DNA from 3 places in the Alkalibacterium putridalgicola genome. Region 3 is predicted to be linked to each of the others. Evidence: predicted binding sites of a transcription regulator. Region 3 holds the regulator's gene; each other region holds the start of a gene.

Region 1 (3,174 bases), 1.0 Mb from region 3:
ATTCAATACTCCTCACTCCTTTTGCTTATAAAGTAGTCTTATTATACCAATTATTCGCATGGAGAAGAAAAGATATGCCAGCACAAAAAAAACGATATCTTTTGTCCCACCCTTTTTACAGGCGGATACAAAAGATATCGCTCTAACTGTTTAACCCGGTATGTCACTTTCAGGATAGTAAGACAAGGAAGAAAACTTATTGTACTCCTTGATGAACAGTAGTTTAACTGTTCCTCGTGCGCCTGAACGGTTCTTCTCCAGGATGACTTCGACGACGTTCTCATCTGCCGACTCATCTTCTTCGCCATCTTCACTGCGGTAGTAGTCTTCTCTATATAAAAAGGCTACGATATCGGCATCCTGCTCGATCGATCCGGATTCTCTCAAATCACTGAGGATCGGACGCTTATCCTGTCTCTGCTCCACACTACGCGAGAGCTGAGACAACGCAACAACAGGGACAGACAGTTCTTTGGCTAACTTTTTGAGTTGTCTGGATATTTCAGAAACTTCCTGCTGACGACTTTCCCGACCCGTTCCTTCGATCAGCTGGAGATAGTCGATCACGATCAGACCAATACTCCCTTTCTCCTGCTTGAGTTTACGGCATTTGGCACGGATCTCGGCCGTTCTGATCCCCGGCGTATCATCGATATAAATATTCGCTTTAGACAAACTGCCCATAGCCACGAACAGTTTCGTGAATTCCTCTTCAGTCAGCTGACCCGTACGCAAATGCGTGGCGTTGATGGTTCCTTCTGCACAGAGCATACGGTTGACCAGCTGCTCCGCACCCATTTCAAGACTGAATATAGCAACATTCTCATCCGTCTTTGTTCCGATATTCTGGGCCACATTCAAGGCAAAGGCCGTTTTACCCACACCCGGACGAGCGGCCAGGATGATCAGTTCGTCCTCATGGAGACCGGCTGTCATCTGATCGAGCATTTTATATCCCGTCGAAACACCGGTAATGTCATCGTCATTCTGAAAGAGATCATCGATGTTGTTGATCGTATTTCTCAAGACAGTTTCTATGTCAACGAAGCCGCTCCTGCTTTTCTTCTCGGAAACTTCCAGGATCCTTCTTTCTGCTTCATCAAGCAGATTGGGGATATTGTCTGTTTCCTGATAGCCCTGAGAAGCTATTTCTGTGGCTGTCTGGATCAGGTTCCTCAGTATGGCGCGTTCTTCCACGATTTTAGCATAATGCTCGACGTTTGCCGCTGTAGGCACCGTCGTAGCCAGTTCTGCCAGATAAGGGGTCCCGCCAACATCTTCCAGCTGATCCTTCGATTCTAAATTATTTGCAATTGTAATGACGTCAATGGCTTCATTCTTTTCGTTCAATTCAATCATGGATTGAAAAATAAGCTGATGCGCACGACGATAAAAATCATTAGCTTCCACATACTCCATAGCCGGAATAATAGCTTCAGGATCAAGTAAGATTGACCCCAAGACAGATTGTTCGGCTTCTATATTCTGTGGAGGTAAGCGATCACCTATAACGTCCATCTCGATGTCTAACTTCCTTTCGTGTCCTTCGCTGTTTCTCTATTGTACCCTATCTCAAAATAAAAGTATATAAGGGAACATACGTTTAATGTTGATTGTTTCACGTGAAACAATCCAGACAAAAGCTAGCATGGTCTAAGGAATGGATACCTGAAACATGCTAGCTCACGTAATTCTGTAGTATTTGTTCGTCTATTCGTCTTTGGCTAGGACTCTAACCGTTATTTCTGCTGTCACATCTTTGTGCAGTTTGACATCCATTTTCTGGCTGCCTAAAGAACGCATCGGAACTGACTGATTGATCTTTCTTTTATCCACTTTTACGCTCAGCTGTTTCTCGATCGCTTTTGCGATCTGCTTAGTAGTGACAGACCCGAACAGACGCCCGTCTTCTGCTGCCTTTTCATAGATTTCGATCGGGTTCTCTTCAAGGATCTCTTTTTCCTTTTTAGCTTCTTCCAGAATTTCCTGTTCTTCTCTCTTCTGGGCTTTTTTCTTCATCGTCAGCTCTTTCTTAGCTGATGAAGTGGCTTCTGCAGCAAATCCTTTTTTAATCAAAAAGTTTCTGGCATAACCGTCAGAGACGTTTTTGACTTCTCCTTTTTTCCCTGTTCCTTTTACGTCTTTTAATAGAATAACTTCCATAGTTTTAACTCCCTCTCTTTTTTTAGTCTAATTGAGAATGTATAACTTCTTTTAATTCTTCTATTATTTCAGAGATGCTCTGACCGTCGATCTGTGTTGCGGCATTGGATAAATGACCTCCGCCGCCCATTTTTTCCATAATGGCCTGAACGTTGATTTTACCCAAGCTCCGTGCGCTTATACCCACTGTTTCTTCTGACCGCCTTGTAATGACGAATGCGGCTTCAACACCTGACATGCTTAACATGGTGTCAGCTGTCTGAGCGGCCGTCACAGAGGGATAGATTTCATCATCTGCCCCATAAGCGATCGCGACACCATCGATAACATAGTCAAGTGTTTCGATCAACCGGCTGCGCCTTAGATAGCTTTCAGGGTCTTCTTTCAGCAGTCGCTGGATCATAGTGGAATTGGCCCCCACAGATTGGAGATAACTGGCTGCATCAAAGGTACGCGATCCCGTTCTCAAACTGAAGTTGTTCGTATCTACGACGATCCCGCCCAGCATCGCTGTTGCTTCAATACGATTGATCGGTTCACCATCGGTCGATACATATTCAAACAGTTCAGTGATCAGTTCAGCTGTTGACGATGCATAGGGTTCAATGTAAACCAGCAGAGGATTCTCTGTGAACTCTTCTCCTCGCCGGTGATGATCGATCACCATATTGCGCTTGGTTTTTCTCAGCAGGTTAGGTGCGATAGAAAGCACAGGTTTATGATGATCCACTAATATGACCAGATCATTGGCATTGATCATCCGCTCCGCTTCTGCTGAAGAAATGAGATTGCTGTTCACCTGTTTATGCTTCTTGATTTCCTGAAGGAGTTTGGCTACATCCTTGTTGACATCGTCTTCATCTATGACGACATGTACCTCTTTTTTGAGCATCATGGCTATCCGTGCGATCCCAAGAGAAGAGCCGACAGAATCCATGTCAGGATTTTTGTGTCCCATGACGTATATCGTTTCGCTGTCATTCATCAGTTTCTGCATAGCCTGACTGATCA
Region 2 (3,174 bases), 710 kb from region 3:
GGACGCCCCTTCCCGGGAGTCGTTCCGCTGATCGAAGAGCTGGGACTGGACAAAACCGACGATTACGTGATTACGTATAACGGGGCCCTGGTTCAAAACACCCACACAAAAGAAAGCATCATCGACTATATGATGACGCATGACGATTATCTGACTTTAGAAAAAGCGGCCGAAGAAGCCGGGTCGCACTTCCATGCGATCCACAACGAAGGAATCTTCACGCCCAACCGGGACATCAGCAAGTACTCGGTTCAGGAATCTTTTATCATCGATATACCGCTATTCTACCGTACGCGGGAAGAGATGGATCCAAAGGTAAAATACAATAAAATGATGATGATCGACGAGTTCGAGATTCTAGAAGCAGCCGTTTCCCGTCTCCCGCAAGAGATTTGGGATAACTACACGATTCTGCGCAGCGAACCGTTTTATCTGGAGATCCTGAATAAAAACGCCAGCAAAGGGAAAGCCGTGAAAGCACTGGCCGAACATCTGGGGATCGACCAGGAAGACGTCATGGCTATCGGAGACAGCGGGAACGATGTGGATCTGGTCGACTTTGCCGGTGTCGGTGTCGCGATGGAAAATGCCACAGACGAAGTCAAAGCGGTGGCGAATGTTGTCACCATGTCCAATAACGAACACGGCGTGGCGCAGGCAATCTACAAATACGCTCTGGATTGATGGCTTTAATTTCGGTATTCTCTCGCCTCTTGTTATACTTAGTGTAGACTAACGAAAAGGAGCGAGATTCAATATGTCAGAAAAAATCGTTTATACGACCGCTGCAGTCAACACAGGTGCACGTGCAGGGGAAAGTCATTCTCCCGACCGTTCATATGAAGTCAACATCGATGTGCCCGAAAAAATGGGTGGAGATGGTAACGGTACGAACCCGGAACAGCTCTTCGCCATGGGTTACAGTGCCTGCTATCATGCGGCCTTAGACCATTATAAAAAAGAAGAGAACATCGACAACGAGTCTCAGGTCACACTGACAGTCCATCTGCACAATGATCCGTCAGACGGTGGATTCAAGTTAAGTGTCGAGATCGAAGTCGGTATCAAAGACTTTTCGGAAGAAAAAACGAAAAAACTTGCCGACAAGGCTCACACCTACTGCCCGTATTCTAAAGCAACGATGGGCAATATCGACGTCGACGTCAAAGCCGTTCCTTTTGTCGAAGGAAAATAATAATCTAAAATAAAATAATTAGAAAAATCGCCTGCTGTCATTAGGATAGTGGGTGATTTTTTTTGTTCAGAGTTGTTTGGCCGAAGTGTTCCCCTTGACGATTCGAACAAACGTTCTTATAATTAAAACAAACATACATTCCCTTAAGGAGGGCTGAACATGATACAGATGATGGACTACTCTAATGAACCGTATCGAGATATTTTATGTATCGATGTGAAGTCCTTCTTTGCTTCCGTTGAAGCAGTGGAAAGAAAGCAGCATCCCCTTGAAGCCCGGATAGCCGTCGTCAGTAAACCCGACAACAACGGCGGTCTGGTACTGGCTGCCTCGCCTTTAGTGAAAAAACTTTACGGCGTCAAAACGGGTACGCGTGTCTATGAGATCCCTAAAAATGCAGCCATAGAGATCGTCGAGCCGCGGATGGCCCTTTATGTTGAAAAGAACTTGGAGATCGTAAATCTCTTCAAACAGTTCGTCACAGACTCTGATCTCCATGTCTACAGTATCGATGAATCCTTTCTGGACGTCACCCATTCGCACGGTCTGTTCGGCACAACGGAAGACATCGCCAGGAAGATCCAGTATCTGATCTGGAAAAAAATGAAGCTGGTCGTCACAGTCGGCATCGGCGACAATCCCCTGCTGGCAAAACTGGCACTGGACCATGACGCCAAGCGGAATCCCGACAGCAATTATATCGCTGCCTGGCATTACGCAGATGTGCCGGATACGGTCTGGAAGATCGCACCGATGAAAGACTTCTGGGGCATCGGCTCGAAAACGGAACAGCACCTTCAGCGGCTCGGTATCCATTCGATCCACGACCTTTCACAGGCCGACGTTAAAAAACTGAAAAAACGGTTCGGGGTCATCGGGGAACAGCTCTTTTTTCATGCGCACGGTATCGACCGGACGCTGCTGTCGGAGACCTTTACGCCCAAGGAAACATCCTTCAGCAAGAATCAGATACTGAACAGAGATTACGTGGAAAAACATGAAGTGGAGATCGTGATCCGCGAGATGGCGGAAGAAAACGCCATGCGTCTGCGCAAGCACCACCTGACTGCGGGTCTGGTCAAACTCAGTATCGGCTATTCCAAAGATGTGGTCGCGCGCGGCTTCAGCCATCAGCTGCTGATCGAACAGACGGATTCATCCAGAAAAATCATCGAAGGCCTGCTGCTCATCTTCAACCGCCACTACGGACATTTCCCGGTTCGCGTGGTGAACGTGACCTTTGGAAAAATCGAAGCTAAGTCGGCCCTGCAGCTCTCCTTATTTGAAGCAGCTGAAACGCTCATCAGTCAGGAAGACCTGGACCAGACGATCGATGCCATCCGAAAAAAATACGGTTACACGTCTCTGCTTCACGCCAGCAGCTTGTCCCGGGGCGGCATGGCCATCCAGCGGGCCAAACTTTTAGGCGGACACCGTTCAGGAAAAGACGATAGGTAAGTTCAGGAATCATACATAAATTCGAAGGAGGAAAAGCAGATGAAACAAGATATCGTTAGACTTTCTCCTGATGCATTAGGCTATAAAGACAGAGGAAAAATGAAATGGATCGGACTGATGCTGTCCGACCATGCAGAAGCATTGAAAAAACAGAAACAAGGGGCACGCGATATATTGATTTCACCCAAACCCAGACAGTCGATGGAAGACATCAGCGGCTGTCTATACCGTAGTTATACGAATAAAAACCCCCTCGCTGTCCAGCTGGATATTATTAACGAAGGACAGTATCTACCCGACATCGAAGGCTTTGTCGTCGGGGTCAAAGGCGATGCTGTTTTTATCAGGCAGCGCGACCGCACCCTAAAGCGCATCGTCCTGGAAGACATCCGCCACATCGACTGGCTCAACGCCTCAGACTGGTTTGAAAAATATACTCGACAGAACGTGTCGATTTAAAGCGGATTAAGCTGATGGGAGCAGGCTTAGTCGCCTGATCCCTCCTTTTAGCTCTTAAGACA
Region 3 (3,174 bases):
GTGTTTTTAGAGAACGAATTTGTTACAATGGAAGATGGGAAGTTGAGTTTAGTGTCGAATCCGAGTAAAAAACAGCTGGAAGATACGCTGACTTATAAAAAAAGGCTGAAGCAGATAGAAGCAGAAGAAGTACTTGTCTACAGTTCTTTTAAAGAGTTGCTTGCTTACCTGAAAAAATAATGATGAACGATTCAAATGATGGAGGAAGACAAATGGATTTTAAGAAATATATTGCGGATGTTCCTGATTTTCCGGAAAAAGGTATCATATTTAGAGATATTTCACCATTGATGGCAGATGGGGAAGCCTATAAGGCCGCAACGGATAAAATCGTTGAATATGCTAAAGACAAAGGCGTTGAAATGATCGTAGGTCCTGAAGCAAGAGGCTTTATCGTAGGATGTCCAGTAGCTTATGAGCTGGAAATTGGTTTCTCACCCTGCCGTAAAAAAGGGAAGCTGCCAAGAGAAACGATCGAAGTAAACTACGGTCTTGAATACGGTACCGATGTTTTGCAATTACACAAAGACTCTATTAAACCTGGTCAGAAAGTGCTGATCACAGATGATCTTCTCGCAACTGGTGGGACCATCGCTGCTACGATCGAACTCGTAGAGAAACTTGGAGGCGTCGTCGTTGGTGCAGCATTCTTTATTGAATTGGAAGAGCTTAGAGGCCGAGACAAAATCAAAGGTTACGATATCTTCACCTTGATGAAGTATTAATAGACATTCTGAAATCTGCAGGTAAAGACCACGAGGGTGGTTTTTACCTGTTTTTTTTATTTAAGCATAGTAAGGGGAAAGAGGTCTTAAAGAAGGCTTAGAGTTAGAGTCTGAACCTAAAAAGCTTCAGCTTTTCAGCTGATTCGGTAAGTACGATTTGGGTTACGAAAAGAACTTGCCGAAGTTCTCACTATTCAGTAAGTAGGGAATAAAGAGCAGCACCTAATTACCGAAGTGGACCTGTACTCGACACATTGAAACTCATCCTGTCAACCTAATTACCGAAGTGAGCCTTCTTCGGTAATTAGGTTACTGCCAGCTAACCCTATCGACCGAATAACAGTAGAATTCGACAGTTAGAAAAAAATCGAACCTGCCTATCTGCCGAAGTTTGCTTTATTCGTCACTTAGGGAAGCGAGACCTGATCCTAATCGTCTAAGGTAGCTGGAGCGATCAAGAGTAACCTTAACGGAAATAGCTTTTATAGTCCTGCAGGAGATCTAGCTATCTCATGTAAAACGGCAAAGCATCGACTTATGATAAAGCGGAAGACGGACTGGTTTTTATCACGCGTTTGCGGGAGGAATCGATAAGGAAACACGAAAGAGGCTGGGACATTTCTGCCCCAGCCTCTTTCCTACGTTTAGTCAAGGAAAAACATTCCTCCTGCAGTTTTGTAACCAGTTCACACCGTAAATTTACAGGAAGTAGTCACAATAGCCGTTTAGTGACCAGTTGATACCGTGATTCACTAGGAAGTGGTTGTCATGCAGCGAAATCACTCATCTGAATGTCCTCACTCTCCAACAGTTTCAAAAAAGCAAAAAGGCCGGGAGTTTTTATCCCAGCCTTTTTCATTTCGTATGATATTTCTTAAAAAATGTGACTTCTGTATAATGAAACAACTTTCCCAAGGATTTTTACATCATTAAGTATGATAGGAGCCATCGTTTCATTCTCCGGCTGTAATCGGATATGATTGGCTTCTTTGTAGAATCGTTTACAGGTCGCTTCATCTTCATCAGTCATAGCGATAACGATATCACCATTATTGGCAGCTTCCTGTTTTCTGACAATGACCTGGTCGCCGTCTAAAATGCCGACATCCATCATACTGTCTCCGCGAATGGTCAGCATGAACAGATTGCCTTTTTCTATCTCAAGGTCATTGGGGATAGGGAAGTAGTCCGTTGCTTCTTCGATCGCAAGGATCGGTTCCCCGGCTGTGACGATACCCAGAAGGGGGATCTTATCCTCGTCCGGGTCGATGCCCAGCTTATCCAGTCCTAAAGGAGTAAATTCAATGGCTCGCGGTTTAGAAGGGTCACGCAGGATAAAGCCGTTTTTTTCAAGTCTGGCCAGGTGTCCGTGCACTGTAGAGGTAGATGATAGTGCCGTGGCTTCACCGATTTCTCTAACAGTAGGTGGATAACCTTTCTTTTTTACTTGTTTATAGATGAAATTCAGGATCTCCAGCTGTTTCTCACCTTTACGCCCTCTTGTCGTCATACTAAAACCCTCTCTGTTATTTGTTCAGTATATGGAACAACCGTTCTATATTTTATTAAAGTATAGCATAGTATATACCCTGAATCAAACGAATGTTCGAATAAAAGGAGGGGAGTGGAATTCTTAGAAGCTATACCTGGAAAAATGTCATTATTTTGATAAATAAATGAGAATGCTATCTATAACTACCACTTTATTGTCACAAATGGTATGATAGGTAATGTGAGAAATAAATGACTTAAATGGTGTAAGGAGGATAACATGCTTGAGAAACAAAAGCTCGACCGCATCAATGAATTAGTAAGAAAAGAGCGCAATGACGGCTTAACTGATGAGGAAAAGCAGGAACAAAAAGGTTTAAGAGACGAGTACATCAAAGCGTTCCGTTCTGGTATGAGAAACCATATAGAAGGCATGAAAATAGTAGATCCTGACGGAAACGATGTGACTCCTGATAAAGTGAAGGAAATCCAGAAAGATAAAGGCCTTCACGATCGTGGGTGAACGCCACTTACGTTTTCTTCTATTGATAGAGTTTACATTGAAATGAAAGCGTAATGATAGTACACTAATATAGTGAGTTTAAATTTTAAACAAACGGAAGGAATGAAGTTCATTGTTCGATAAAACCGATCAAATGGCAGTCGATACGATTCGTACATTAAGTATTGATGGCGTACAGAAAGCAAATTCAGGTCACCCGGGGTTACCTATGGGGGCAGCACCAATGGCGTATACATTATGGACACGTCACTTGAATGTCAATCCTAAAAACCCGAGATGGTTCGACCGTGACCGTTTCGTATTAAGTGCAGGACACGGTTCTATGATGCTTTACAGCTTGCTTCACTTGTCTGGCTACAAGGTCAGTGTTGACGATCTTAAAAATTTCCGTCAACTTGAAGGCAATACACCAGGGCACCCAGAAGTACATGTCAC

Evidence for each region. The regulator LexA, encoded in region 3, represses DNA repair genes until DNA is damaged. The targets are predictions, from matches to a motif close to CNAACANNTGTTNG.
Region 1: dnaB (replicative DNA helicase) is a predicted target of LexA. The motif match lies at 1,593-1,606, and genes of this name have one in related genera.
Region 2: AB4027_RS10595 (Y-family DNA polymerase) is a predicted target of LexA. The motif match lies at 1,299-1,312, and genes of this name have one in related genera.

The regions. Positions count from the first base shown of each region.
Region 1 covers NZ_CP162615.1:14,452-17,625, reverse strand. The annotation lists gene AB4027_RS00075 (PTS sugar transporter subunit IIA) at 1-6, opposite strand, end outside; gene dnaB (replicative DNA helicase) at 151-1,518, opposite strand; gene rplI (50S ribosomal protein L9) at 1,711-2,163, opposite strand; gene AB4027_RS00060 (DHH family phosphoesterase) at 2,186-3,174, opposite strand, start outside.
Region 2 covers NZ_CP162615.1:2,217,904-2,221,077, forward strand. The annotation lists gene yidA (sugar-phosphatase) at 1-684, shown strand, start outside; gene AB4027_RS10590 (organic hydroperoxide resistance protein) at 758-1,195, shown strand; gene AB4027_RS10595 (Y-family DNA polymerase) at 1,355-2,653, shown strand; gene AB4027_RS10600 (hypothetical protein) at 2,693-3,112, shown strand.
Region 3 covers NZ_CP162615.1:1,504,595-1,507,768, reverse strand. The annotation lists gene recJ (single-stranded-DNA-specific exonuclease RecJ) at 1-180, shown strand, start outside; gene AB4027_RS07080 (adenine phosphoribosyltransferase) at 213-725, shown strand; gene lexA (transcriptional repressor LexA) at 1,600-2,235, opposite strand; gene AB4027_RS07070 (DUF896 family protein) at 2,497-2,739, shown strand; gene tkt (transketolase) at 2,852-3,174, shown strand, end outside.